Regions from separate parts of the Pseudarthrobacter sp. H2 genome, predicted to be linked through region 3. Evidence: riboswitches for the same ligand, from Rfam matches in the RefSeq annotation. Region 3 holds a riboswitch; each other region holds the start of a gene.

Region 1 (9,743 bases), 1.3 Mb from region 3:
GATGATCTCAAAATCTGCGGCGACGGGCCGCCCGCCGGGCCCGGTGCGGGTCTGCCGGTAGACGGCGCCCTTCGCGCCTTCGGTGCCCGATTCCAGCTCGACGCTCCTGATCCCCTCACGCCAACTCGGGAGATTCCGGCCGTCCAGCAGAAAGTTGTACACGCTCAGCGCGTCGCGCGCGATGACGACGTCGTACTCTGCGAATGCCACGGAAATCCTTGCTCGGCGATGGCTGGTGGGTGTAGCCCGTTCCCCCGAGACTGCAGCTAGCCATTTCAGGATAAACAGCAAGCCCGGCGCCGGCAGCCGCGCGGCGGGGTTTTACCGAAGAGTTATCCGAAGCGTTATGGGACCCAGCCGGGTCCGGCTGCGCTGACCCGGCTGCGCTCACCGGCCGCGCCGCGGCGGCGCGGCCGTGCCGCGGCAGGCAAAGTCCTCCGGCTGTTGTAAGCTAGGTTCCGCGGCGCTGGAAAGCGCGGCAACGCGGCTGTAGCTCAATGGTAGAGCGCTAGCTTCCCAAGCTCGATACGCGGGTTCGATTCCCGTCAGCCGCTCCAATCCACGCACCGCGCAGCACCCATGACTGCCCCGGCTGCCCCGGGGCGGGTTAGGCCGGTACCTGTATCGTTCGAAGTCAGGAACCTCTTCGGTTCCGCTACAGGAGCGATCATGGCTGACAAATCCCCCCGTCAAGCAGCATCCAAGAAATCCGGCAAGTCCCTCAAGGAAAAGCGGGCCGACAAGAGGACCGCGGCAGCGCCGCCCAGCTCCATGGACAAGGCCACCAGCACCAAGCCGGCCAGCCCCAAAAAGAAGTGACCGGTTCGACGGACCGCCTCACCCTGGGAGTCCTTGCCGGCTCGCGGAAACCTGACGAGCGGCGCCTCCCGATCCATCCCCTGCACCTGGAGCGCATCATCCCGGAACTCCGGCAGCAGCTGATCCTCGAAAAGGGCTACGGCGAGCGGTTCGGCGTGTCGGACGCCCACCTGGCACCGCTGGTGGGGCGCATCGTTCCGCGCGCGCAGCTCCTGGCGGAGGCCGACGTCGTCCTCCTGCCCAAGCCGCAGCCCGAGGACCTCGCCGAGCTCCGCGACGGGCAGGTCCTCTGGGGCTGGCCGCACTGTGTCCAGGACCGGGCCATCACCCAGCTGGCGATCGACAAGAAGCTCACGCTGATCGCCTTTGAGGCGATGAACCACTGGGCCAGCGACGGCGGCTTCGGCCTGCACGTTTTCCACAAGAACAACGAACTGGCCGGCTACTGCTCGGTGCTGCATTCCCTGGCCCTCAAGGGCTCCACCGGGGACTACGGCCGGAGGCTCAGCGCCGTCGTCATCGGTTTCGGCGCGACGGCGCGCGGGGCCGTCACGGCGCTCAACGCCCACGGCGTCCACGACGTCCAGGTCCTGACCAGCCGGGGTGTGGCCGCGGTGGCCTCGCCCATCCATTCGGTGCGGATTGCCCAGTTCGACCACGATGACAAGGCGCCGTTCCTCAGCGAGGTCATCACCGAACGCGGGCGGGTGCCGCTGGCGCCGTTCCTCGCCGAAAGCGACATCGTGGTCAACTGCACCCTGCAGGATCCCAACGCGCCGCTGACCTACCTGCGCGCCGAGGATCTGGGTGCTTTCCGGCCCGGCAGCCTGATCGTGGATGTTTCCTGCGATGAGGGCATGGGCTTCAGCTGGGCGAAAAACACCACCTTCGCCGAGCCGATGTTCCAGGTGGGCGACCACATCGACTACTACGCGGTGGACCACAGCCCCTCCTACCTCTGGGATTCCTCCAGCTGGGAGATCAGCGAGGCCCTGCTGCCGTTCCTGGAGACCGTGATCTCCGGCCCCGGGGCGTGGACGGACAATGAGACCATCCGCCGGGCGGTCGAAATCCGCGACGGCGTGATCCTGAACAAGGATGTGCTGCAGTTCCAGCGGCGCGGGCCGGAGTACCCGCACCCCCCGCTGGGCGCGTAGGGCCCCTGCCGCAGGCCGATTCGAGCGTAATGGTTCCGGCGATTTTGACGCGGCGGTTTGCGTGTGACCTGAACAGCGGATATATTGTGAGGCGTATCACTCACAAGTGATCGTGCTTATGATCTGCGGCGGGAGAGTCCTGCCGGTACGTTCAGCAGGCGCCGTAGGAGCAAATCCTCCCCAGGAATCTCTCAGGCCCACGTACCGCCGCGGCAAGGCAACTCTGGAAAGCAGTCCGGGAAACCGGGCTCACCGACGGTGCAAGCGGCGCCCTGCGAGAGCGGGCAATGCGGAAACTCTCAGGTCCAAGACAGAGCGGGGAGGAACCCGAATCAACGTGGCGCATCTGCACCACCTGAATTATGGAGTTCCTCATGACCGTCCAATCCGCGCCCACCGTCTTTGCAGACCGGCACATCGGCGCCCGCCGCCAGTCCGACATCGACACCATGCTGAAGTTCGTCGGCTACGACAGCGTCGACGGCCTTGTCGACACCGCCGTTCCGGACTCCATCCGGCAGGCAAGCCCACTGCTCCTGAAGGACGCCCTGAGCGAGGTCGAGGTTCTCGCCGAGCTGCGCCGCCTGGCTTCGAAGAACAAGACCGCGGTCCAGATGATCGGCCAGGGCTACTACGACACCGTGACGCCGCCGGTGATCCGCCGGAACATCCTCGAGGCCCCGGCCTGGTACACCGCCTACACGCCGTACCAGCCGGAAATCTCGCAGGGCCGGCTGGAGGCGCTGCTGAACTTCCAGACCATGGTCCAGGACCTGGTGGGCCTGCCGGTCGCCAACGCCTCCCTCCTGGACGAAGCGACGGCGGTGGCTGAGGCCGTGCTGATGATGCGCCGGGCGAACAAGAACAAGGCCGCCCACGACGGCAAGACCGTCCTGGACGCCGACTGCCTGCCGCAGACCATCGCCATCGTCAAGGGCCGCGCCGAGGCGCTCGGCTTCGAGGTCGAGGTCGCCGACCTGTCCAAGGGCCTGCCCGACGGCGTCATCAACGGCGTCGTCCTGCAGCAGCCCGGTGTTTCGGGCCGGGTGTTTGACCACGCTGACGTGATCGCGGCGGCGAAGGAACGCGGCGCGCTGGTGACGGTGGCCGCTGACCTGCTGGCCCTGACCCTGATCACCCCTCCGGGCGAGCAGGGCGCGGACATCGCCGTCGGCTCCACCCAGCGTTTCGGTGTCCCGCTGTTCTTCGGCGGCCCGCACGCGGCCTACATGGCCGTGCAGAAGGGCCTGGAGCGGTCCATGCCGGGCCGTCTGGTCGGTGTGTCCAAGGACGACGCCGGTGTTCCCGCGTACCGCCTGGCGCTGCAGACCCGCGAGCAGCACATCCGCCGCGAGAAGGCCACCTCCAACATCTGCACCGCGCAGGCGCTGCTGGCCATCGTGTCCTCGTTCTACGCCGTCTACCACGGCCCGGACGGCCTCAAGGCAATCGCCGAACAGGTCCACAACAACGCCCGCACCCTGGCCACCACCCTTCAGGCCGCCGGCCGCGAACTGGTCGCCGATACCTTCTTCGACACCGTCACGGTCCGGGTCCCGGGCAAGGCCGCCAAGGTCATCGCCGCCGCCCAGGCACGCGGCATCAACCTGCGCCACATCGACGGCGACACCATCGGCGTGTCCGCTGATGAAACCACGACGACGGAGGTCCTCTCAGCCATCGCCGTCGCCTTCGGTGCCGGTCCGGTTGTCGACGCGAAGGGCTTTGAACTGCCCGGATCGGTGCTCCGCACCTCCGATTACCTGCAGCACCCGGTGTTCAACACCCACCGCTCCGAGACCCAGCTGCTGCGCTATATCCGCAGGCTGAGTGACCGGGACCTGGCACTGGACCGCACCATGATCCCGCTGGGTTCGTGCACCATGAAGCTGAACGCCACCGCGGAGATGGAAGCCATCTCCTGGCCGGAATTCGCCTCCATCCACCCGTTCGCCCCGGACTCCCAGACCGAGGGCTGGCGCGAACTCATCACCGGGCTGGAAGCGGACCTCGCCGAAATCACCGGCTACGACCAGGTGTCGCTGCAGCCGAACGCCGGATCCCAGGGCGAGCTCGCCGGCCTGCTGGCCATCCGCGGCTACCACCGCTCCCGCGGTGACGACCAGCGCAACGTCTGCCTGATCCCGGCCTCGGCCCACGGGACCAACGCCGCCTCCGCGGTCCTCGCCGGTATGAAGGTCGTCGTCGTGGCCACCGCATCGGACGGCACGATCGACCATGCCGACCTGAACGCCAAGATCGAGGCCAACAAGGACGCCCTCTCGGCCATCATGATCACCTACCCCTCCACCCACGGCGTGTACGACGCCGACGTCACCGAAATCTGCGACGCGGTGCACGCCGCCGGCGGCCAGGTCTACGTGGACGGCGCCAACCTCAACGCCCTGGTCGGGCTGGCCCAGCCGGGCAAGTTCGGCGGCGACGTCTCGCACCTGAACCTGCACAAGACCTTCTGCATCCCGCACGGCGGCGGCGGACCCGGCGTCGGCCCGGTCGCGGCCAAGGCCCACCTGGCACCGTTCATGCCCGGTGATGCCAACAAGGCAGCCCACGACGACGGTCACGGCGGGTCAAAGGGTGTGGCCATCTCCGCGTCCAACTACGGTTCCGCCGGCGTCCTGCCGATCTCCTGGGCCTACGTGAAGCTCATGGGCGGCGAAGGCCTGACCGAGGCGACGAAGTCGGCGCTCCTCGCGGCCAACTACGTCGCCGCACGGTTGAACGAGTACTTCCCGGTGCTGTACACGGGTGAGGGCGGGCTCGTGGCGCACGAGTGCATCCTGGACCTCCGCGACCTGACCGCGAAGACCGGCGTCACCGCCGAGGACGTGGCCAAGCGCCTCATCGACTACGGCTTCCACGCCCCCACGCTGGCGTTCCCGGTTGCCGGCACGCTGATGGTGGAGCCCACCGAATCCGAGGACCTCGCGGAGATCGACCGGTTCATTGAAGCGATGATCACCATCCGGCAGGAAATCGACCAGGTGGCCAACGGTGACTTCACCGTGGAGAACAGCCCGCTGCGCAACGCACCCCACACCGCGTCCGCCGTCGTCTCCTCAGAGTGGACGCGGACCTACAGCCGTGAGCAGGCCGTGTTCCCGGTCCACCACCTCAAGCAGGACAAGTACTTCCCGCCCGTGGGCCGCATCGACGGCGCCGGCGGGGACCGCAACCTGATCTGCTCCTGCCCGCCGCTTTCCGAGTTTGAAAACTAAGGATCCCGACATGACTGAGAACTACACCGCGCTCTACGAAGAGCACAAGAAACTCGGCGCCTCCTTCACCGACTTCGGTGGCTGGCAGATGCCCCTGAAGTACAGCTCCGAGCTGGCCGAACACCACGCCGTGCGCAAATCCGCCGGCCTGTTCGACCTCTCCCACATGGGCGAGGTCTGGGTCACCGGACCCGAAGCCGGTGCCTTCCTGGATTACGCTCTGGTGGGCAAACTCTCCGCAATCGCGGACGGGAAAGCCAAATACTCGCTCATCTGCAACGCCGACGGCGGCATCATCGATGACCTCATCACCTACCGTTTCGGCGACGAGAAGTACCTGGTGGTCCCCAACGCGGGCAACGCACCCACCGTCGCCGCTGCCCTGGCCGAGCGGGCCGCGGACTTCGACGTAGAGGTCGAGAACGTCTCCGCGGAGATGTCCCTCGTCGCGGTCCAGGGGCCCAAGGCCGAGGCCATCCTGCTGAAGCTGACCGATGAGTCCCAGCACGCGCTGGTCACCGACCTCAAGTACTACGCGTTCAACGAGGTCACCGTGGCCGGCCACGACGTCATCCTGGCGCGCACCGGCTACACCGGTGAGGACGGCTTCGAGCTCTTTGTACCGAACGACGGCGCCGCCCCCCTGTGGGCTTCGGTGGCCGAAGCGGGGGCTGAGTTCGGCATCGTTCCGTGCGGCCTCGCCTCCCGCGATTCGCTCCGGCTCGAGGCCGGCATGCCGCTCTACGGCAACGAGCTTTCGCTCGAACGGTCGCCGTTCGACGCCGGCCTGGGTCCCGTCGTGGCGCTGAAAAGCAAGGAAGGCGACTTCGTGGGCCGTTCGGCACTGGAGGCCGCCAAGGAGGCCGGTTCCGAGCGCAAGCTGGTGGGCCTGAAGGGCCTCGGACGCCGTGCCGGCCGCGGGCACTACCCGGTCCTCAAGGACGGCGTAGTGGTTGGTGAGGTCACGTCCGGACAGCCCTCCCCCACCCTCGGCTACCCCGTTGCCATGGCCTACGTGGATGTTGCACTCACCGAGCCGGGCACGGCCCTGGACATCGACCTGCGCGGCAAAGCGGAGCCCTTCGAGGTTGTTGCCCTGCCGTTCTACAAGCGCCAAAAGTAATTACTCCCGACGCTCCCTCACCTTTCGCAGTGTTTGGGCCGACGCTCTCTCACTTGTTGCACTCCAAACTTAAGGAAAAACACACATGGCCAAGGTTGCCGCTGAACTGAAGTACTCCGCCGAGCACGAGTGGATCGCCGCTGATGGCTCGGGACCGTCCGTGATCGGCGTGTCCGCCGTTGCCGCCGAGGCTCTGGGCGACATCGTGTACGTGGACCTGCCCGAGGTCGGCTCCACGGTGACCGCGGGGGAGACCTGCGGGGAGATCGAGTCCACCAAGTCCGTTTCGGACCTGTACTCCCCGGTGACGGGCGAGGTCACGGAGGTCAATGACGGCGTCGTCGCCGATCCTGCCGTGATCAACTCCGATCCGTATGGTGCCGGGTGGCTGTTCAAGGTCTCTGTGACCGAAGAGGGCCCGCTGCTGTCCGCGCAGGAGTACGCTGCAGCCAACGGCGGCGAGCTGTGAGCGCCGCCGGCACCGCCACGGCAGTCACCGCCTTCGAGCAGGTCGTGTCCCCGTCCCTGGACGCGGAGCTGTCCGTCCTGGATCCGGAGATCGCCGCGAGGATCGATGCCGAGCTGGGCCGGCAGCGCGACGGCCTGGAGATGATCGCCTCGGAGAACCACACGGCGGTGGCCGTGATGCAGGCGCAGGGCTCGGTGCTGACCAACAAGTACGCCGAGGGTTACCCGGGCAAGCGGTACTACGGCGGCTGCGAGCACGTGGACGTCATCGAACAGCTCGCCATCGACCGGGTCAAGGCCCTGTTCGGCGCCGGGTTCGCGAACGTGCAGCCGCACTCCGGTGCGCAGGCGAACGCCTCGGTCATGCACGCCCTGATCAAGCCCGGCGACACCATCATGGGCCTGAACCTGGCCCACGGCGGGCACCTGACCCACGGCATGCGGATCAACTTCTCCGGCCGGCTCTACAACGTGGTCCCGTACCAGGTCCGCGAGGACACCCACACCATTGACATGGCCGAGGTGGAGGCCCTGGCGCTGGAGCACAAGCCGGCACTGATCGTGGCCGGCTGGTCCGCGTACGCCCGGCAGCTGGACTTCGCCGAGTTCCGCCGGATCGCCGATGCCGTGGGCGCGTACCTGATGGTGGACATGGCCCACTTCGCCGGGCTCGTCGCCGCCGGGCTGCACCCCAACCCGGTCCCGCACGCGCACGTCACGACGTCCACGACGCACAAGACCCTCGCCGGTCCGCGCGGCGGGATCATCCTGTCCAACGACGCGGACATCGCCAAGAAGATCAACTCCGCGGTGTTCCCCGGCCAGCAGGGCGGCCCGCTGGAGCACGTCATCGCCGGGAAGGCCGTGGCGTTCAAGATCGCCGCATCCCCGGAGTTCAGGGAACGCCAGGAACGCGTCCTGGCCGGCGCCAGGATCCTGGCCGACCGCCTGGTCCGGCCGGACGTCACCGCCAAGGGGATCAACGTGATCTCCGGCGGCACCGACGTGCACCTGGTCCTGGTGGACCTGCGCGACTGCGAACTCAACGGCCAGGAGGCCGAGGACCGCCTCGCCGCGATCGACATCACCGTCAACCGCAACGCCGTCCCCTTCGACCCGCGCCCGCCCATGGTCACGTCCGGCCTGCGGATCGGCACCCCCGCCCTGGCCACCCGCGGCTTCGGCGAAGCGGCCTTCCGTGAAGTTGCGGACATCATCGCCGAGGCACTGACCGCCGACGCCGGCGCGGACCTGACCGGCCTCCGTCACCGGGTCGAGGCCCTCGCCGCCGCCCACCCGCTCTATCCCGCGGTTGCCAACCACGGCTGACCGCCTCGCTTGGCCCGTTGGGGCCGACATCCTCCGCGTGCTCGGTCGCGAAGACGCCCGCTGAGCGGACGTGCCGCTCCCTTAGACGCACGCCTCCGGATGCCGGCCCCAAAGGGGCCTCTCTGCTCACCTCACCCACTATCCCCGCCACGATTACCTAGTTAGGAACCGACAATGGCCGTTGGAGTCTTTGACCTTTTTTCCATCGGAATAGGACCGTCCAGTTCGCACACCGTGGGCCCGATGCGGGCGGCCGCGGTGTTCGCTGAAGAACTGAAGGCCTCCGGTGTACTGGGCAGGGTGGCGTCGCTGCGGGTTGACCTGTACGGGTCGCTGGCGGCAACGGGCCACGGCCACGGCACCATGACGGCGATCCTGCTCGGCCTGGAAGGTTTCCACCCCGAAAAGATCCTGCCGGCCGAGGTGGAGGAGCGGCTCGCCGCGATCGCCGAAACCGGCACGCTTCAGCTTGCCGGTTCGGTACCGCTGCCCTATGGCGTCACGGACATCATCCTGCGCCCGTTGACCATCCTGCCCCGGCACACCAACGGCATGACGTTCACCGTCACTGACGAAAAGGGCGGGACCCTGCACAGCGCGACGTTCTTCTCCGTCGGCGGCGGCTTCATCGTCCGCGAGGGCGAGGAGGACGCGGCCCTGAAGGAGCTCGACGAGTCCAAGAACGAGCTGCCCCTGCCGTTCCGGACCGCGGCGGAACTGCTGGGCCGGTGCCAGTCCAAGGGCCTGTCCATCGGCGACATCATGTTCGTCAACGAACGTGCCTCCCGGACCGAGGAGGAGATCCGCGAAGGTCTGCTGCACATCTACTCCGTGATGGAAGAGTGTGTGGATGTCAGCCTCAAGCGCGAGGGGCTGCTGCCCGGGGGACTGAAGGTCCGCCGTCGTGCGCCCGACTGGCACGAACGCCTCCTGAAGGAGGACAAGGACCGGGACCCCAAGTACTGGCAGGAATGGGTGAACCTGATCGCGCTGGCAGTGAATGAGGAGAACGCGTCCGGCGGCCGGGTGGTCACCGCCCCCACCAACGGCGCGGCCGGCATCATCCCCGCCGTCCTGTACTACGCGCTGCACTTCGCGCCCGGCATGGACAAGGCCACCCAGGGAGACCGCGACGACGTCGTGGTCAAGTTCCTGCTCACGGCCGGTGCCATCGGGGTGCTCTACAAGGAACAGGCATCCATCTCGGGTGCCGAGGTGGGCTGCCAGGGCGAGGTCGGATCGGCGTCGTCCATGGCTGCCGGTGCCCTCGCCGAGGTCATGGGCGGCACGCCCGCGCAGGTGGAGAACGCCGCGGAAATCGCGATGGAACACAACCTCGGGCTGACCTGCGACCCGATCGGCGGGCTCGTCCAGATCCCCTGCATCGAACGCAACGCGATCGCCGCCGCGAAGGCCATCAACGCCGCCAAAATGGCGCTCTGGGGCGACGGCTCGCACCGTGTCTCCCTCGACGAGGTCATCGTGACCATGCGCGAGACCGGCAAGGACATGAGCTCCAAATACAAGGAAACCGCCATGGGCGGCCTCGCCGTGAACGTCGTGGAGTGCTGAACGACGGACATGACCATTGGCAACCAGCGCGGAGCA
Region 2 (9,743 bases), 800 kb from region 3:
GACCACCCAGACCATGGGGATGCCGCCGGGCATTTTGTACTTGGAGGCCTCGTGCAGGTGCGGGCGGCGGGAACGGAACTTCAGGTAGCTGGCCAGGATCATGGACCAGACGAAGACGAAGCAGACGGCGGACACGGTGGTGACCATGTCGAAGGCCTTGCCGATGTCCGAGCCCGCGTACATCAGGATGACGCCGGAGAGCAGCAGGACGCAGGAGAGGAACAGGGCGTTCTGCGGGACCTTGCGGCGGGAGAGGCGGCTGAACACGCCGGGGGCGTCGCCCTCCTGGGCCAGGCCGTAGACCATGCGGGAGGTGGAGTAGATGCCGGAGTTGGCCGAGGACATGGCCGAGGACAGGACCACCAGGTTCACGATGGTGGCCGCGGCGCCGAGGCCGGCGAGGGAGAACATGGCGATGAACGGGCTGTGGCCGGCCTGGAACTGGGTCCAGGGGGTGACGGACATCAGGATGATGAGGGCGCCGACGTAGAAGAGCAGCACGCGGATGGGGATGGAGTTGATGGCCTTGGGCAGGTTCTTCTCCGGGTCCTTGGCCTCGGCGGCGGTGGTGCCCACCAGTTCGATGCCTACAAAGGCGAACACGGCGATCTGGAAGCCGGCAACAAAACCCATGAATTCGTTGGGGAAGAAACCGCCGTGGCTCCACAGGTTCGAGAAGGTGGCCGGGCCGGCGTCGGACTGGAAACCGCTGAAGATCATGAACAGGCCCACAATGATCAGTGCGGCGATGGCGATGATCTTGATGAGGGCGAACCAGAACTCGGTCTCACCGAACGCCCTCACCGTGGCGAGGTTCAGGAGCAGGAGGATGCCAATGGTGACCAGGCCCGGGATCCACAGCGGCAGCCCCGGCCAGAGTTCCTGGGAGTAGCCGGCGATGGCGATGACGTCCGCGATGCCGGTGATCACCCAGCAGAACCAGTAGGTCCAGCCGGTGAAGAACCCGGCCCACGGGCCCAGGAGGTCCGCGGCGAAGTCGCTGAAGGACTTGTAGTGCAGGTTGGACAGCAGGAGTTCGCCCATGGCCCGCATGACGAAGAACAGCATGAAGCCGATGATCATGTACACGAAGATGACGGACGGGCCGGCGGCCGAGATGGTCTTGCCGGAGCCCATGAACAGGCCGGTGCCGATCGCGCCGCCAATGGCGATCAGCTGGATATGCCGGTTACTGAGCTGCCGCTCAAGATGGGGGGTTTCAACAATCATGGAAGGGGGAGGATGAATCGTCATGAGGAACTCCATTGTTCAAGTGGCGCCAAGGTGCCACGATGATTCGGGTTCCTCCCCGCTCTGTAATTGGACCTGAGAGTTTCCGCGTCCTGCTGTCGCAGGTGCCGCTTGCACCGTCGGTGAGCCCGGTTGCCCGGGCTGCTTTCCAGAGTTGCCTCGCCGCGGCGGTACATGGGCCTGAGAGATTCCTGGGGAGGATTTGCTCCTACGGCGCCTGCTGAATGTACCGGCAGGACTCTCCCGCCGCGGATCATAGGCTTTTTCAGTTTTGAGTGATGCGAGTCACAACACTAGCGTGGAGAACGGCTCCAGGCAACCAGCCAGCCGCCAATACCGTTCGCGCACTCAGCGGGCCAGAACTGTATTCGGAGCTCGTGTTAGCCGCGGCTCTCTTCGGGTCCTTCGGTGTCGATGTGTTCTTTGCGGACTTCCTCATTGACTGTGACCTCATCGGTGACCGTTTCGGTGCCGATGCGGACCCGTTCGACCGGGACGGTCTCCTTGGTAACTATGAGTCGTTCCTCGTGGAGGATGACCTCGCGCTCGTCGTCTTTGTCCGGACCGTTCATCGCCTCGCTGCGGTTTTCCTCCGTGATCGGTTCTCGCTCGATTCGGACTTCTTCGCGCTGCACTGGCACCGTCCTGGTGACGTTTTCCGTGGTGACGTATTTACGCAGGCGTGGCCGGCCGGGGGCCGGCTGTTCGGCACCGATGTCCGGGCGCGTCTGGGGCTGGGTCATGGCGTCGTCCGTAGTGGGCGCTGTGGCGTCGCGTTGTCCGGTGGGCGCGGTGGCGTCGCGTTGTCCGATGGGCGCTGTGGTGTCGTATCCGGTGGCGCCCGTGGCGTCCCGTGCGCCGGTGCGGTCCGTGCCGGTGGCGTCGGGAGCGTCGTTGCGGTCGGTTTCGGTGGTGTCGCGTTGTCCGGTGGTGCGGGTGGCGTCGGGTGCGTCGTTGCGGTCGGTTCCGGCGGTGTCGCGTTGTCCGGTGGTGCGGGTGGTGTCGTATCCGGTGGCGTCGCGTTGTCCGATGGGCGCTGTGGTGTCGTATCCGGTGGCGCCCGTGGCGTCCCGTGCGCCGGTGCGGTCCGTGCCGGTGGCGTCGGGTGCGTCGTTGCGGTCGGTTTCGGTGGTGTCGCGTTGTCCGGTGGGGGTCATGGCGTCGTCCGTGGTGGGCGCGGGGGCGTCGTATCCGGTGGCGTCGCGTTGTCCGATGGGCGCTGTGGTGTCGTATCCGGTGGCGCCCGTGGCGTCCCGTGCGCCGGTGCGGTCCGTGCCAGTGGCGTCGGGTGCGTCGTTGCGGTCGGTTTCGGTGGTGTCGCGTTGTCCAGTGGGGGTCATGGCGTCGTCCGTGGTGGGCGCGGTGGCGTCGCGTTGTCCGGTGGTGCGGGTGGCGTCGGGTGCGTCGTATCTGTCCGTGCCGGGGGCGGCGGTGGAAGCTGCGTTATCTGTAGCCGCTTCGGTGTAGGTGCGTCCGCTGTCGAGCTGGTAGTGCTGGTAGAGCCGGCCTTCCTCGGCAGGCTCCAGGGGCCGATCGGCGTCGATCCGGGGCGCGTCCTTGACCTGGTTTTTGCTGTACGTGACGACAATGTCATTGCCCTCTGTCCGAGCACCTTGAAGGGGCACGAAGGATTCGGACATTCCGAACAAACCCGTCCTGACGGTCATCCAGCTGGGCTGTCCGTCATCGTTGTCCACGAAGACCTGGCCGATGGAGCCGATCTTTTCTCCGTCCTCCGAAAGGACATTTGCGCCTTGGCTGAGCAGGCGATCGATTTGTTCGGCGGTGAGCATGACGTCTCCTTGGATCTCATAGGTTGGAATAGTGCGTCCGATCGGGTGCCCTTGATGGACCACCTGACCGGTACCGGGCAGGACGCTTTGATGCTGACCGGTGCCTTGGAGGCGTCCGCGGCGCTGCGAACTGCCTGGAGGGAGACGGGCCGCCGAAAGAGCCCAGTATCAGGCTCTTCACAGACGAGGCCGTCACGGGGCTGATGTTCGCCATGACGGTGCCGTGCTGGGACGCGATGATCGCAGCCGGCGGCGCGCTCACCGGATGTCGTCCGAAGACGAACCGCAGCAATGACGGGACGAGCATGTCGTAGAAGATTTTGGAAATGCTGGCACCCGCAACCGGTGAGGACTGGCCGGGTGCTTTGTTGGTGCTGCCGAGCTTCACCGGAGGGTCGAGACCCTCTTGATGCACCGGCTGGGCCGGGGTTCTGCGCTTCAACTTCGTGAGCGGCGGCCGGACGGCGAAGGCGACCAGGAACTGGAGAATGAACGTTTTCATTACCGCCAGTCCGGCTTGGATCCGGTGGAGAATATCCAAAGTATGCGCTGCCATTCGATCAGGAGGCTGGGACCGGTCCCGCGCGGGGAGGTCTTCCCGCGCCGTTTTTCGTGTTATATCACGAACGCCGCTTTATTAGGAAGCCCCCTTATGAATGACCGCGATGCACTCATCATCGCCCTGCAGGCGGTCCAGATGCGGATAGGTGACATCGTGAACCGGCGCCATGGTTGGTGGCCGGGGTGCCATACTGAGGTCAATTGCGATGCTGGGTCGATTGGAATCGGGCCATTGATTGTGGACCGGGGGTCACGACATGCTGCTGGACACATCGACGCTTCGTGTGGCGTTGGCTGTGGTCGACCTGACACTTCTGCTGCTCTTCTACTTCGTCACCTACCGGCGGACGCGTTCCGCATACAGTGGCTGGTGGTGCGTGGCCCTGCTGCTTTTCCTGGCGGGCAACGCCGCGTATCTGCTGGACGGCACGGTCCACCAGGTGTGGGCCAACCCCTCGGGCAACGTGCTGCTTGTGTCGGGAGCGGCCAGCATCTGGGCCGGCGCCCGTTCGCTGCGGACCGCCGCTCCGCGCAGCTGGGTCCTCGCCGTCGCTCCCGCGATCACCGCCGTGGCGTCCGTGCTGGACCACCCGGCCACCAACATCTGGGCGGGCGGGCCCGCGTACCTCGTCTTCATGGGCACGCTGATCGGACTGGGCTGCAGGGAGCTGTTCGTGCTGGACCGCGACTTTTCGCACGCGCACCGCACGCTCGCCGTCGGCTCGGGGATCCTTGCCGTGTACTATTTCGGCCGGTTCATCGCCTTCGTCACCGACGGGCCCGCGGGTCCGGTGTTCGGCTCCGTCTTCGGATCGGTGACCACCACTGTCTTTTCGGCCGTGATCCTGGTGGTCGCGTCCTTCACCATGGCCGAGCTGAGCTACGAGCAGCAGACGCAGGACCTCCGCTCCCGCGCCACCTTGGACGGCCTGACCGGGCTGCTCAACCGCACGGCCTTCATGGACCTCGCCGCGGTCGAACTGCGCCGGCTCAACCTGGCCAGGACGCCCACATCGCTCATCCTGGCCGACCTGGACCATTTCAAGACCATCAATGACGAGTTCGGGCACTCCGCGGGAGACACCGCACTGCAGGCCTTCGCGGACGCCTGCACGGCCACGGTGCGCTCCACCGACCTCGTGGGCCGCTACGGCGGGGAGGAATTCATCCTGCTCCTGCCGGGTGTGAGGCCCGAGCGCGCCAGCGAAATCGCTGCCGACATCAGCCGCCGGCTCCATTCCCGCCGGCCAGAGGTGATTCCGCGCCTGCCCACCGTTAGCTACGGCATCGCCTCGACGGCTGCCGGCCGCGCGGACCTTGCGGCGCTGGCGACGTCCGCGGACGCGGCCCTCTACCGGGCGAAAACCCTCGGGCGGAACCGCGCGGTGCTGGCCACGAGTCTCCTCGAGGACAAAACAGCCTGAACGGGGTCCGCCCGCGGGGTGGCGTCAGCCCGCGGCGTCAGGAAATGACCCCGTCCACCAGCGCCTTGGCCTCGGCCTGGACCTGCTTGAGGTGCTCCGCGCCCTTGAAGGACTCGGCGTAGATCTTGTAGACGTCTTCGGTACCGGAGGGCCGGGCCGCGAACCAGGCGTTCTCGGTGACCACCTTCAGCCCGCCGATGGCCGCGCCGTTGCCGGGTGCTTCGGTCAGCTTGGCCGTGATGGTCTCGCCTGCCAGTTCCGTGGCGGTGACGTCCGACGCCGAGAGCTTGCCGAGCGCCGCCTTCTGCTCCCGCGTGGCCGCGGCATCGATCCGGGCGTAGACCGGGTCGCCGAACTGGTCGGTGAGGCCCTTGTAAAGCTGCGACGGCGACTTGCCGGTCACCGCGGTGATCTCGGACGCCAGCAGCGCCAGCAGGATGCCGTCCTTGTCCGTGGTCCAGACGCTGCCGTCCTTCCTGTTGAACGAAGCGCCCGCGGATTCCTCGCCGCCGAAGGCCCCTTCGCCGGAAAGGAGCCCGGGAACGAACCACTTGAAGCCGACCGGGACCTCCACGAGCTTGCGGCCCAGGCTTTCGGCCACGCGGTCGATGATCGAGGAGGACACCAGGGTCTTGCCGATCACTGACTGCGGATTCCAGCCGGTCCGGTGGCGGTAGAGGTAATCGATCGCGACGGCCAGGTAGTGGTTAGGGTTCATCAGCCCGCCCTGTCCATCAACAAAAGGCGTCACAATGCCGTGGCGGTCCGCGTCGGCGTCGTTGCCGGTCGCGATGTCGAACGCCGTCTTGCCGGAACCGGCGTCGGACATCCGGTTGATCAGCGACGCCATCGCCGAGGGTGAAGAGCAGTCCATCCGGATCTTCTCGTCCCAGTCCAGGGTCATGAAGGCCCACTGCGGGTCCACGGTGGGGTTCACGACGGTCAGGTCCAGGTGGTGGCGTTCGCCGATTTCGCCCCAGTAGTCCACGGAGGCGCCGCCCATGGGGTCCGCGCCGATCCGGACGCCGGCCTCGCGGATGGCGTTGAGGTCCAGCACCGAGGGGAGGTCGTCCACATAGCTGCTGAGGAAGTCGAACTTGCCGGTGGTGCCGGCGCTGAGGGCGTCGGCGATGGGGATCCGCTTGACGCCGCGCAGCCCGTTCTCGAGGAGCTCATTGGCGCGGTTGGCGATCCAGCCGGTCGCGTCCGAGTCCGCGGGTCCGCCGTGCGGGGGGTTGTACTTGAAGCCGCCGTCGCCGGGCGGGTTGTGGCTGGGGGTGACCACAATGCCGTCGGCCTGCGGTGCCCCGGCCGGAGAGTTGTTGTTGTGCGTGAGGATGGCGTGGCTCAGGGCCGGGGTGGGGGTGTAGCCGTGGCGGGCGTCGATCAGCACGTGCACGCCGTTGGCCGCGAGCACCTCCAGGGCCGAGTTCTGGGCCGGTTCGCTCAGCGCATGGGTGTCCTTGGCAAGGTACAGGGGGCCGGTGATGCCCTGGCCCGCACGGTATTCCACGATCGCCTGGGTGATCGCGAGGATGTGCGGTTCGTTGAAGGACGCCTTCAGGCTCGTGCCCCGGTGCCCCGAGGTGCCGAACGCCACCCGTTGCCCGGGGTCGCCGAGGTCCGGCGAAACGTCGTAATACGCATCCAGGAGCGCAGTGAGGTCAACAAGATCTTGGGGTTGGGCAACAGTGCCCGCGCGGCTAGCCATGGCACCAGCATGCCAGACGACGGCGAACCGCAGCACGATTTGGCCTGAATGCGGTTCCTGTGACGGAGAATTTCCTGCCCGCCGGGGCCCGGCGGCGGTAGTCTTGACCCACCGACTCCAAGGGGATTTCGATGACCGATCAGCCGCATTCCGGCAGTAATTCCGGCGACGACAACGCAGCAGGGGACCAGGCGCCGGGCGGCCACCGGCCGCCGTCGGATCTTCCGCTGCAGGGATCAGGGGTTCCGGCCGCGCAGGCTCCGCCCGCACAGGCTCCGCAGGCAGCGCCGCAGTTCCAGGAGCCGGACTACGGCCGGCAGCACGAACAGTACGAACAGCCGGCGGCCGGCTACGGCCAGCCCGCCAGCCCCTACGGCACCGCATACGGTGTCCCGTACGGCCCCCCGGGCCAGCCGCCGTATGGCGGCCCCGGCGAGCAGCACGGCCAGCAGTACGGCCAGCGGTACGGCCAGCCGGGCAGCCCGTACAACGGCTACGGCCAGCCGGCCTACTACGGCATGCCGCCCGCGCCCAAGGGCCTGAGCATCGCCAGCCTGTGCTGCGGCGTTGCCACGTTTCTCGGGTTCGGGTTCTTCCTCCTGCCGCAGATCGCCGCCGTCGTGCTGGGGCACATGGCACTGATGCGGGAGCCGAGCGGCCGGGGCATGGCCATCGCGGGCCTTGTCCTGGGCTACGTGGCGATCGCACTCACGGTCCTGGCCATTGTGTTCTTGTCCCTGCTCGTCGCCGGCAGCGCAAGGTACAGCGGCTACCGGGTGTAGGAACGACGGGGGCGGCTCCTGACGGCAGTGCAGACCGGCGCCTTCGCGTGCCTGGTCCCCTGGGACTGAAGGGCATGCCGCGGCGCGCGGAGCTCGGATTGCTCGGCGCCGCCGATCCCGTGAGCCGCTGAACGCCCCCACCCGGGGGGACATGCCCAGTCCTTGGCCCCGCTGATGGGCATGGTGGCATTATGCCCGGCGGCGGCCGCCACGGGAGGGCATGTCCGGAGGCCGCTGGCGGGCGCAAGGCGGGCGGGGCCAGGCTGGCGGGTAGCTTCGGGCACGCTAGAAACCCAGCCGGGCGGCCAGCTGCAGCAGCAGCGCCTCGGACCCCATCCGCCCGACCAGCTGGATGCCCATCGGCAGCCCGGCGCCCTTCACGCCTCCGGTCCAGTGCACCGGGAGGCTGATCGCCGGCAGCCCGCACACGTTCACCATCGAGGACCACGGCGCGTATTCACACTGCTTGCGGTAGTCGTCGTCGGCGTCTCCCATCCACTCGGCCGCCGGCCAGTAGCCGCCGCCGTGGGCCGCCCCGGTGAACCAGCCCACCGGGCGGGGGGCCTGCGCCAGCGCGGGCGTCAGGATGAGGTCCCAGGCGGAGTACTGGGCGATCGTGTCCCGCTGGAACTGGTGCAGGAACCCGAGCGCGTCGCCGAGCCTGGCCGGGCTGCGCAGCTGCGCACGCCGCCGGAAAGTCCGCGTCAGCGGGGTCAGCAGCGCCTCTCGCTGCGGAGCGATCCGGGCGCTTCCGACGCCGGCGGTCCAGGCCGTGGTGAACGCGTCCGGGTAGCGGTTGTCGTAGCGGATGGCCGCTTCCGTGGTTTCGTGGCCGGCCGCTTCCAGCAGCCTGATGCCTTCGGCCAGGGCATCGAGCGCCGCGCCGTCCGGGACAAAGGGGAAGGTTTTCTGCCACGGGCTGTCCAGGCTGACCCCGATCCGGAGCCGGTGCGGTTCCCGGGTGGTCTGTTCAAGGTAGCCCGGCGCAGGCGTCCCGGGAATCCCGGGAATCCCGGGCGTCCCGGGCACGAGCGCATCAAGCAGCAGGGCGGCATCCGCGGCGGAGCGGGCCAGCGGACCCGCGACCACCAGCCCGGCCGGATCTCCGGTGCTTTCCCCCGCGGGCACCAGTCCCCGGCCCGGTTTCAGCCCCACCAGGCCGCAGGCCGCGGCCGGAATGCGGACCGATCCGCCGCCGTCGCTCCCGGGCGCGAACGGCACCAGACCCGCCGCCACAGCGGCAGCGCTGCCGCCCGAGGAGCCTCCCGAACTGCGGCTGAGCGCGTACGGGTTGCGCGAGGGAGGCGCGATCCGGTTTTCGCTGTACGCCGTCAGCCCGAACTCCGGAACCTGCGTCTTGCCCAGCGATACGGCGCCGGCACCCTTGAGCGCGGCGGCCAGGGCGCCGTCGGCCAGCGCGGGCCTGCGCTCAAGGGCGGCACTGCCGTGGGTGGTGACGACACCGGCGACGTCCGTCAGGTCCTTGAAGGCGACCGGCATGCCGTGCAGCAGCGGCAGGCCGGTCCCGTCCCCGGTCCGGGTTCCGGCCCGGGCGGCACGGGCATGGGACTCGTCGGCCGCGGCAGCATCCTGCAGGGCCTGCTCCGCCGTGACCGTGATGAACGCGCCAAGGTGCGGGTTTCCGGCGTCGATCCGCTCCAGGTAGTGTCCGGCCGCCTGCCGCGCCGAGAGTTCGCCCGAGCGCAGGGCATCGCGCAATTGGACGGCCGAGAGCTCGTGGATCTCAGCCAAGGAAGCGCTCCGGGCGTTCCCCCGCGGCGCCCCGCACCGGGGGACATGCCCAGTCCTCGGCCCCGCGGGTGGACATAGTGGCATCATGTCCAGCCCTGGCGGCAAGGGGAGGGCATGTCCGGGGGCGGCGGGTCGGCTCAAGCATGGCGTGCCGCTCCGCTGCCATCAGATCTCCCCTCACTGTGCTGATCACCGTACTGATAACTGTGCTGAATTCCTGAAGCGTAACGTGCCGGTCGTTAGGGCCCGGCGCGGCAGCTGGCGATACGCTGGAGGCAGAACCCAGATTTCCCGGAAAGGACTTCCATGAGCGACACCGAAACCGTGAAAGTATCCGAGGTCCCTGACGGGGCCAAGATCCTGGACGTCCGTGAGGACTACGAATGGGTCGCGGGGCACGCCGAGGGCGCCCTGCATATTCCCCTGGACCAGCTTCCGGCCCGCATCGGCGACCTCGATCCGGATGAGG
Region 3 (9,743 bases):
CCGGGCATGAAGGGCGCCAGGTGCGCCTTCGCTGCGACTGGGCCGACGCCGGGGCCGCCGCCGCCGTGCGGGATGCAGAAGGTCTTGTGCAGGTTCAGGTGCGAGACGTCGCCGCCGAACAGGCCCGGCTGAGCCAGCCCGACGAGGGCGTTGAGGTTGGCGCCGTCCACGTAGACCTGGCCGCCGGCGGCGTGGACGGCGTCGCAGACCTCGCGGACGTCGGCGTCGTACACCCCGTGGGTGGACGGGTAGGTGATCATGATCGCGGCCAGCGCGTCCTTGTGCAGCTCGATCTTGGCGGTGAGGTCGGCGTGGTCGATCGTACCGTCGGAGGAAGTGGCGACCACGACGACCTTCATGCCGGCCAGCACGGCGGAGGCGGCGTTGGTGCCGTGCGCGGAGGCGGGGATCAGGCAGATGTTGCGCCCCGCCTCGCCGCGGGAGCGGTGGTAGCCGCGGATGGCCAGCAGGCCGGCCAGCTCGCCCTGGGAACCGGCGTTGGGCTGGATGGAGACCTGGTCGTAGCCGGTGATCTCGGTCAGCTGCGCCTCGAGGTCCTCGATCAGTTCACGCCAGCCGGCGGTCTGGGACTCGGGGGCGAAGGGGTGGATGGAGGCGAACTCCGGCCAGGACATGGCCTCCATCTCCGCGGTGGCGTTCAGCTTCATAGTGCACGAGCCCAGCGGGATCATGGTGCGGTCCAGCGCGAGGTCGCGGTCCGAGAGCCGGCGGATGTAGCGCAGCAGCTGGGTCTCGGAGCGGTGGGTGTTGAAGACCGGGTGCTGCAGGTAGTCCGAGGTCCGTTCGACGGCGGCGTCCAGGGCGAAGGCGGCGTCGGAGGCGCTGCCCGCCACGCCGGCGCCGAAGGCGGCCACGACGTCGGCGACGATGCCCGCCGTCGTCGCCTCATCGGTGGAGATGCCGACCGTGTCCGCGTCGATGGCACGCAGGTTGATGCCCTTGGCCTCGGCGGCGGCGATGATTCCGGCGGCCTTGCCCGGGACGGAGACGGTGACGGTGTCGAAGAAGGACGTGTGCAGCACGGAAAGGCCGGCGGCCTTCAGCGACGCGGCGATCGTCCTGGCATGGCCGTGCGTGGTTTCGGCGATTGCCTTGAGGCCGTCCGGGCCGTGATAGACGGCGTAGAAGGAGGACACGATGGCCAGCAGCGCCTGCGCGGTGCAGATGTTGGAGGTGGCCTTCTCGCGGCGGATGTGCTGCTCGCGGGTCTGCAGCGCCAGGCGGTACGCGGGAACGCCGGCGTCGTCCTTGGACACGCCGACCAGCCGGCCCGGCATGGACCGCTCGAGGCCCTTCTGCACAGCCATGTAGGCGGCGTGCGGGCCGCCGAAGAACAGCGGGACGCCGAAGCGCTGGGTGGAGCCGACGGCGATGTCCGCGCCCTGCTCGCCAGGAGGGGTGATGAGCGTCAGGGCCAGCAGGTCGGCGGCGACGGTGACGAGGGCGCCGCGTTCCTTGGCCTCGGCGATGACGGCGGAGTGGTCGAACACCCGGCCCGAAACGCCGGGCTGCTGGAGCACGACGCCGTTGATGACGCCGTCGGGCAGGCCCTTGGACAGGTCGGCGACCTCGACCTCGAAGCCGAGCGCCTCGGCGCGGCCCTTGACGATGGCGATGGTCTGCGGCAGGCAGTCGGCGTCCAGCACGGTCTTGCCGTCGTGGGCGGCCTTGTTCTTGTTCGCCCGGCGCATCATCAGCACGGCCTCGGCGACGGCGGTGGCCTCGTCCAGCAGGGAGGCGTTGGCGACCGGCAGGCCCACGAGGTCCTGGACCATGGTCTGGAAGTTCAGCAGCGCCTCGAGCCGGCCCTGCGAGATTTCCGGCTGGTACGGCGTGTAGGCGGTGTACCAGGCGGGGGCCTCGAGGATGTTCCGGCGGATCACCGGCGGGGTCAGGGTGTCGTAGTAGCCCTGGCCGATCATCTGGACAGCGGTCTTGTTCTTCGCGGCGATCCTGCGCAGTTCGGCGAGGACTTCGACCTCGCTGAGGGCTTCGGAGAGCTCCAGCGGGGAGTCCTGCCTGATGTCTTTCGGGACGGCGGTGTCCACGAGCGCATCGACGGTGTCGTAGCCGACAGCCTTCAGCATGGCGTCGACGTCGGACTGGCGGCGGGCGCCGATATGCCGGTCAACGAAGGACGTGGAGGCTGGGGTAACAGTCACAAGGAACTCCATAAATAAGGCGGCGCAGGGTGCGCCACATTGGTTCGGGTTCCTCCCCGCTCTGTATTGGACCTGAGAGTTTCCGCTTTGCCCGCTGTCGCAGGCGCCGCTTGCACCGTCGGTGAGCACAGCATGTCAGGGCCAATTGTCCGGGACGGACCCGGAGCCGGGCTGGACAGCCTGCTACTTTCCAGAGTTGCCTTGCCGCGGCGGTACATGGGCCTGAGAGATTCCTGGGGAGGGTTTGCTCCTACGGCGCCTGCTTGTACCTACTAGCAGAACTCTCCCGCCGCAGATCAAAGGCATATTCAATTGCGGTGACAACAGTCACTGGCCCCCATTGTCCTCCGTCCGGCCCGCGTCTGCAAACTCCTACGAGGGACAGCCGCAGGCTCAGCCGCGCAGCCGTTCGACGGCGGCCGGCAGGCTTTCGACGTCGGCCGGCAGGCTTTCGACGTCGGCCGGCAGATCGGCACCGCCAGGCGGTCCGCGGCCGCGAAGTCGCCGGTCAGCACGCGGGCTCGCCGGAAGGTTGCTGCGATCTGGCACGCTTCCGGCGACTTCGGCAGTCGGGGACTATATCGACAGCCGCAAACCGCTCAGCCGCGCAGCCGTTCGACGGCGGCCAGCAGGCTTTCGACGTCGGCCGGCAGAACGGCACCGCCAGGCGGTCCGCGGCCGCGAAGTCGCCGGTCAGCACGCGGGCTCGCCGGAAGGTTGCTGCGATCTGGCACGCTTCCGGCGACTTCGGCAGCCGGGGACTATATCGACAGCCGCAAACCGCTCAGCCGCGCAGCCGTTCGACGGCGGCCAGCAGGCTTTCGACGTCGCCGCCCACCTCGGGGAGCGGGCCGCCGGGGCCGCGGGCCAGCATGGCGTTGAAGTACAGCCCGTCCCCCATGTACAGGACGGCCTTGGCCATCCCGGGGCCGATGTCGGCGGCCAAAAGTTCGAGCCAGCGGGCCTGGCCGGCCGCGAAGCGGTGCAGGGTCTCCTCATGCGCGACTTCGGCCAGCCGGGTGGCGGCCACGAAGACCCGGTCCATCGGGGTGTCCGCCCAGACCGAGGACTTGATGAAGTAGGCTGCGGCACCTTCCGGAGCGGCCGCCATGGCCTTGACGTCCTCGGCAAGGAGCCGGTCCAGCCGTTCGAGCAGCACGGAGATCATGGCTTCCTTGTTCGGGAAGTGGTACAGCAGCCCGCCCTTGGAGACCCCCGCCAGCCTGGCGACGGCATCCAGCGTCGCTGCCCGCTCGCCCTCATCGATCAGGAGGGATTCGAAGGCATCAAGGACGGCTTCGCGGGCTACGGGTTTTCTGGCCATGGTTCCTATCATGCCCGGCACCGGCACCATTTCTTAACTATACCGTCCAGACGGTATAGTTATCTTCATGAGCAACACATCTTTCAGCCCGCTCACCGGCAGCACCGCCACGCCGACTGTCCCGGCCCCGCGCGCACCGTGGCGCGACTGGCTGGCCCTGGCCGTGCTGATGTTCCCGGTACTGCTCGTGGCGGTGGACAACACCGCGCTGACCTTCGCGCTGCCGTCCATCGCCCGCAGCCTCGACGCCACCGGCGTCCAGCTGCTCTGGATTGTCGACGCCTACCCCCTGGTCCTGGCGGGACTGCTCGTGGCGATGGGCAGCCTGGGCGACAGGATCGGCCGCCGCAAGCTGCTCCTGATCGGCAGCGCCGGTTTCGCCGCGGTCTCGGCGGCGACCGCCTTCGCACCGAGCGCCGAATGGCTGATCGCCGGCCGCGTCGGACTGGGATTCTTCGGCGCGATGCTGATGCCGTCCACGCTCTCCCTGATCCGCAACATCTTCCCGCAGCCCAACAGGCGCCGGCTGGCCGTGGCCATCTGGGCTGCAGGCTTCTCCGGCGGCGCCGCGCTCGGCCCGATCTTCGGCGGCTGGCTCGTGGAGCACTTCTGGTGGGGTGCAATCCTGCTGGTGGCGGTGCCGATCATCCTGCCGCTGCTGGTGCTCGGCCCGGTCCTGGTCCCGGAATCGCGCGACCCCCAGCCGGGCCGGGTGGACGTTCCCAGCATCATCCTGTCCCTGCTGGTGATGGTTCCCGTGGTCTACGGCATCAAGGCCCTCGCCACCCACGGCCTGGCACCGGAACCCGTTGCCGCGATGGGCTTCGGCCTGCTCATGGGCTACGTCTTCATCCGCCGGCAGCGGGCCCTGCTGCACGGGACTCGGGAACAAGGAGGTCGGGCCCCGAACGGCAAGGAGCAGTCCGCCGCGGCGTCACCGCTGCTGGACGTCAGCCTCTTCGGCAACAGGGTCTTCAGCACGGCGATTACCGCCAACGTCCTGGCGTTGTTTTCCTTCAACGGCTTCATTTTGTTCCTGGCCCAGCACCTGCAACTGCTGGAGGGCCAGTCCCCCTCCGAGTCCGGCGTCGCCATGATCCCGGCGCTGATCGCCACCGTCGCGGCGGGCCTGCTCGTCGTGCCGCTCGTGCGGAAGGTCCGTCCCGGCTTCGTCGTGGCCGGCGGACTCCTGCTGAGCGCGGCGGGCTACTTCCTGGTGGCCTTCGGTGACCACAGCCACGGCCCGGGGATCCTGCTGGCCGCCCTGCTGGTCCTCTGCCTCGGCGTCGGCGCGGCCGAAACGATCTCCAACGACCTGATCCTGGGCGCGGCCCCGGCGGAGAAATCCGGCGCTGCCGCGGCGATCTCCGAGACCGGCTACGAGGTGGGGTCCCTGCTGGGCACGGCGATTCTGGGGTCCATCCTGACCGCCTCCTACCAGCGCAACCTCCACCTGCCCGCGGGACTGGGCGAACCGGCGGCCGGCCAATCAACCGGTACGGCCACCGCGCAGGCAGGCGAGACGCTCGCCGGTGCCGTCGAGCTGGCGCAGTCCCTGCCGGCGCCGCTGGCGGAGGCGGTGACGGCGGCCGCCCGTGCCGCCTTCGAATCAGGCGTCCACGTCACGGCCGCCATCGCGCTGGTGCTGATGGCCGGAGCGTCCGTCCTCGCCGCCGCCGCCCTCCGCAAGGTGCCCACCGCACGCTGACGGAGCGGACGACGGCGGCCAGCCGGCTCAGCTTCCCTCGACGAAGGCCTTGAGCGCGTCCAGCAGGCCGTTGGTGCCTTCCTTGCGGCCTGCCACCTGGGCCGCATCGCTTTCGACGCTGCCGGTGAAGAAGGCGCCCTGCTCGGTCAGGGTCAGCCGGGTGCCGTCGCCGTCGGGCTCCAGCTCCAGGGTGCTGAGCGAAACGGACATGCGCACCCCATCCAGGAGCATCTCGTAGGTGTAGACGATCCGTTCGTTCTCCACGATGTCGTGGTAGACCGCGTGCATCGTGGAGACGAAGCCGCCGGCGGGGCCGCCGACGTCCGTCTCGCGGCCGCCCTCCCTGAAGTCCAGGTTCGACTCCCCCTGGTTCCATTCGGGCGGCCCGGCGAACCACTTTTTCTTGCTCGCATGGTCCGAGAACGCGCGGAAAACGCTCGACGGCGAGGCGTTCAGCTGGCGCTCCAGGCTGAAACTGGCGTGCGTGATGGGGGTGCTCATGGCGGACTCCTGGTATCTGTTCAGTGGGGTGGCTGGGTATCCAGAAAGCTCTCAAGCCGGTCGAGTCGGCGCTCCCCCGGCGTCCGGCGCTGGCCCAGCCAGTTCTCTGCGCGCCGGACCGCGGCAGGGTTGACGCTGCAGCTGCGCACCCGGCCGATCTTTTCGCTGCGGATCAGGCCGCTGGCTTCCAGGACCTGAAGATGCTGCACAATCCCGGGCAGGCTCATCCCGAACGGCTCCGCCAACTGGGAGACCGTGGCCGGCCCCTCGCAGAGCCTGACGAGCATGGCGCGGCGGGTGGGGTCGGCGAGCGCATGGAAGACGCCGTCGAGCTCCTGATCCCCTGCTTGCGGTTGCGCTGGATTGTTAAGCACATACTTAAGTATTCGCTGTCCGCGGCGGAAGTCAAGGGCATCGTCGCGGGTTAAAGAGAGGCGTCCGGCGCCGGGAGGAACCCGGCGTCGGACGCTCTGGAAAGCTTGCGGTAAAGGGCGAGCGGTGCTACTTGCTGTTGGCGGTGGTGACGCTGGCCGTGGGCTTCATGGTCTCGGCGTTTACCAGCCAGGCGAACTGCTCCAGCCTGGCGATGATGGCGTGCAGCAGGTCCGCCGACGTGGGGTCCTCTTCGTCCACCTCGTCGTGGACCTTGCGCATCGTGCCGACTGCCGCCTCAAGGGCGGCGACGATCCGTTCGATCGCATCCTTGGTATTGATCAGGCCAGCCGGGAATTCGGCCAGGGACGTGGACTTGGAGACCGTCGAGCTGCGGCCGTCCGGCAGTGCGTGGAGGGCGCGCATGCGCTCCGCCGTCTCGTCCGCGAAGACACGTGCCGCATCGATGATCTCGTCCAACTGCAGGTGAAGGTCCCGGAAGTTGGTTCCCACAATGTTCCAGTGCGCCTGCTTGCCCTGGATGTGAAGCTCAATCAGGTCCGCGAGGACTGCCTGCAGGTTGGCCGTGAGAGTAGGTGATGCTTTCATGAATCCTCCTGGGTGGGTCCGATACCGTTTCGCCCGCTGCCGCTGGGGCCGGTACTCCAGACGCTACTCCGGCGGGATCCGGCCGGCGACGATCCCGGCCGGAATTTCTCAGTCAGCTTACTAAGCGGCCTGGGCGCGGGCCTGCCTTCGGCGCGGCCCGGCGTCGTTGTTACCGGAAGTGCTTGCTTCCAGCAAGTGCCTGCTACCAGAAGTGCTTGTTACCAGAAGTGCGCGACGTCGACCACGAGGCGTGATCCTGCGTCGGGGCCGGCCAGGGTGAACACCCGGAACGGCAGCCGTGCCCGGACCCCGAGCCCCAGGCCGGAGTAGCCTTCGAAACTGCCTGCCCACGCCACCTGCCGGAAGGTCTGGTAGCCGGTTACATTGCTCAGTTCGTTCTTGTCCGCCGGGTTGTAGGTGGCCTTGCCGCTGTCGTCGTAGGCGGGCGCGTTGACAGTGACACGGAGGAACGCCTGGCCCCGCAACGGGATCGGTGCCCCGGAGCCTTCCTGCCCCACTTCCTTGACATAGCCGACGGTGTAGCCGGCCACTGCTCCGTTGAGGTCAATGACCAGCCGGTCGAAGCAGTAGTGCTGCCCGGTCCTGACGTTGACCACCTTCGCCTGGCTCATGGCGGGATCCGCCTTGACGAGCGATCCCCAGACCAGCCCGCAGTAGGAGTCCGCGACGGCGGGGCCGGGAGCCAGCAGGCCCAGACCGGCGGCCATCAGAAGGGCGACAAGCCACACCTGGATCTTTTTCAACTCGGCTACCCCCTCAAAGGATCAGACAGTTCAAGCGTACGAGCGCCCGTGCCTGCTGGCGAGAGCTTCACCGGCTTCGGCGCCCAACCGTTAATCTGGGCCGCGCCGGGTCACAAAACGGCGAAGCGCCGGCACCCGTGCGGGTCCGGCGCGTCGCGATGCCTGCTGCTGCACGCTGTGGAGTTGATGGCGTGCCGGCGGGTCCTAGCCTTCGCAGTCGCGGCAGTAATTCAGGCCGTTCTTTTCACGGGCCACCTGTGACCGGTGGCGGACCAGGAAGCAGGAGGAACAGGTGAATTCATCAAACTGTTGGGGAACGACGACGACGGTCAGTTCTTCGCCGGACAGATCCGCGCCGGGAAGGTCGATTCCCTCGGCGGTGTCGTTCTCCTCGACGTCGATGACAGCAGTCTGCGCGCCGCCGCCACGGGAAGCCTGCAGGGCCTCCAGCGATTCAGCCGGGGATTCTTCTTCTGTCTTGCGTGGGGCGTCGTAATCGGTAGCCATGGCGGGGTTCACTTTCGTTGCTGCGCAGCGCCATTTCAGGCGTATCAGTGAAGCAGTTTAGGTCATTATGCACGCAGTTGGGGGATATGGGACAAAACTGCACCGCGCGCGGGCCGGGCGCCGGGACCCGCGGCACCGCCCAGCACCCGTCCGGTCCCCGCCGCGGGGATAATTGAAGCCGCGCGCCGGCCACCAGGCCAGCTGCGCAGCCGGGGGAAGGATAACGAATGGGCGAGGACAGCCAGCCACAGACAAGGCTCTGGACACGGAACTTTGTCCTCGCGATCGTGACCAACCTTTTCATCTCGATGGTGTTTTACCTGCTCATGACATCGATGGCGCTCTACGCCGTGGAGCGTTTCCAGGCCTCGGACAGCGCCGCCGGGTTCGCCTCGAGCGCCTTCATCGTGGGTTCCATGGTGGCCCGCCTCTTCGCCGGGCGGCTGCTGGACACCCTCGGCCGGCGCCGCGTACTCCTGGCCAGCCTCGCCGTGTTCGTCGTGGCATCGCTGCTGTACCTGCCGGCGAACACGCTGGGCCTGCTGCTGGCATTGCGCTTCGTCCACGGACTGGCATTCGGTGCCGGGAACACAGCGATCGCAGCTGCGGTCCAGACCCTGATCCCGCCCGCGCGGCGGAGCGAGGGCACCGGGTACTTCGGCCTGTCCGCCACGCTCGCCACGGCCCTGGGACCGTCCCTGGCCATCCAGCTCTCCTCGAACGGAGAGTACGAGGGCATCTTCTACTTCTGCGCCGCCTCCTCCGTGATCTCGCTCATCATTGCGTTCACGCTGCGCCTGCCCGAGCGGGTCCGCAGCCCCGGGAAGCACTCCGGGCACCACGAACCCAGCCGCCGGTCACGTCTCTCCGCCCTGCTGGATCCCGATGCCCTGCCCATCGCAAGTGTCATTTTCGTCGTCGGCCTCGCCTACTCGGGCATCCTCGCCTTTCTCGTGTCCTATGCCAAGGCCCGGGGAATGTCCGACTCAGCGGGGATCTTCTTCCTGCTCTATGCCGCAGCGGTGCTGGCCTCGAGGTTGTTCGTCGGACGGATCCAGGACCGCCGGGGCGACAACAGCGTCATGTATCCGACGCTGGCATTCTTCGCCCTGGGCCTGGCCATGCTGGCACTCGAACCGAGCGTCTGGAGCATCGGGCTGGCCGGGATCCTGGTTGGTTTCGGCTTCGGGGCACTGTTGCCGTGTGCCCAGACGATTGCAGTCACCGCGGTGCCCCCAGCGCGCATGGGCACCGGTATTTCCACGTTTTACTTCATGCTCGACGCCGGGACGGGGCTGGGACCGGTGGTCCTGGGTGCGCTCGTCCCCGTGCTGGGCTACGCCGGGATGTACGGCGCCCTGAGCCTGCTGATGTGTTCTGCGGTCCTGCTGTACTTCCTGGTCCACGGGCGCACGCACCGCGGCCCGCGGAGGGCGTAGGCGGGCTCATCCCCATGCCCCGGTCACCGCGCATGAAAAACCCCTCCGTTCGGGGCAAAATCGCCGGAACGGAGGGGTTCGTAGGGCCCCCTGTCGGATTCGAACCGACGACCCCCGCTTTACAAGAGCGGTGCTCTGGCCAACTGAGCTAAGGAGGCATTCCTGTGTCACGCCGGGCGCAGGACCCCGATCAGGGGCCTGGCGCCATGACGCTAGACAAGGTTAGCCCAAGCACGCCCGGTGGTAAAAATGCTGGTCAAAAACGCCGGGAAGGAACCGATGTAACCGTGGCGAGAAACCAACAGCCAACCCGGTCCCGGATGAAGCCGGAACCGG

What was found. A riboswitch is a leader RNA that binds a small molecule or an ion and turns the genes downstream of it on or off. The one in region 3 is predicted to bind glycine.
Region 1: it holds a riboswitch for glycine, as region 3 does, so the genes downstream of both, gcvP (aminomethyl-transferring glycine dehydrogenase) here and gcvP (aminomethyl-transferring glycine dehydrogenase) in region 3, are expected to answer to the same signal.
Region 2: it holds a riboswitch for glycine, as region 3 does, so the genes downstream of both, cycA (D-serine/D-alanine/glycine transporter) here and gcvP (aminomethyl-transferring glycine dehydrogenase) in region 3, are expected to answer to the same signal.

The regions. Positions count from the first base shown of each region.
Region 1 is NZ_CP189594.1:4,770,744-4,780,486, reverse strand. It holds gene ACQCSZ_RS22200 (SRPBCC family protein) at 1-210, opposite strand, end outside; tRNA gene ACQCSZ_RS22195 (tRNA-Gly) at 484-557, shown strand; gene ACQCSZ_RS22190 (hypothetical protein) at 670-819, shown strand; gene ACQCSZ_RS22185 (N(5)-(carboxyethyl)ornithine synthase) at 816-1,976, shown strand; glycine riboswitch at 2,096-2,193, shown strand; glycine riboswitch at 2,195-2,300, shown strand; gene gcvP (aminomethyl-transferring glycine dehydrogenase) at 2,351-5,215, shown strand; gene gcvT (glycine cleavage system aminomethyltransferase GcvT) at 5,226-6,338, shown strand; gene gcvH (glycine cleavage system protein GcvH) at 6,424-6,807, shown strand; gene glyA (serine hydroxymethyltransferase) at 6,804-8,135, shown strand; gene ACQCSZ_RS22160 (L-serine ammonia-lyase) at 8,310-9,707, shown strand.
Region 2 is NZ_CP189594.1:4,229,299-4,239,041, reverse strand. It holds gene cycA (D-serine/D-alanine/glycine transporter) at 1-1,254, opposite strand, end outside; glycine riboswitch at 1,410-1,507, opposite strand; gene ACQCSZ_RS19625 (DUF2382 domain-containing protein) at 1,632-3,044, opposite strand; gene ACQCSZ_RS19620 (GGDEF domain-containing protein) at 3,863-5,029, shown strand; gene pgm (phosphoglucomutase (alpha-D-glucose-1,6-bisphosphate-dependent)) at 5,067-6,740, opposite strand; gene ACQCSZ_RS19610 (DUF4190 domain-containing protein) at 6,872-7,522, shown strand; gene ACQCSZ_RS19605 (amidase) at 7,808-9,274, opposite strand; gene ACQCSZ_RS19600 (rhodanese-like domain-containing protein) at 9,581-9,743, shown strand, end outside.
Region 3 is NZ_CP189594.1:3,426,068-3,435,810, forward strand. It holds gene gcvP (aminomethyl-transferring glycine dehydrogenase) at 1-2,195, opposite strand, end outside; glycine riboswitch at 2,384-2,482, opposite strand; gene ACQCSZ_RS15990 (TetR/AcrR family transcriptional regulator) at 2,968-3,507, opposite strand; gene ACQCSZ_RS15995 (MFS transporter) at 3,575-5,215, shown strand; gene ACQCSZ_RS16000 (SRPBCC family protein) at 5,243-5,716, opposite strand; gene ACQCSZ_RS16005 (ArsR/SmtB family transcription factor) at 5,737-6,090, opposite strand; gene ACQCSZ_RS16010 (Dps family protein) at 6,218-6,697, opposite strand; gene ACQCSZ_RS16015 (AMIN-like domain-containing (lipo)protein) at 6,916-7,461, opposite strand; gene ACQCSZ_RS16020 (DUF4193 domain-containing protein) at 7,666-7,968, opposite strand; gene ACQCSZ_RS16025 (MFS transporter) at 8,196-9,407, shown strand; tRNA gene ACQCSZ_RS16030 (tRNA-Thr) at 9,492-9,565, opposite strand.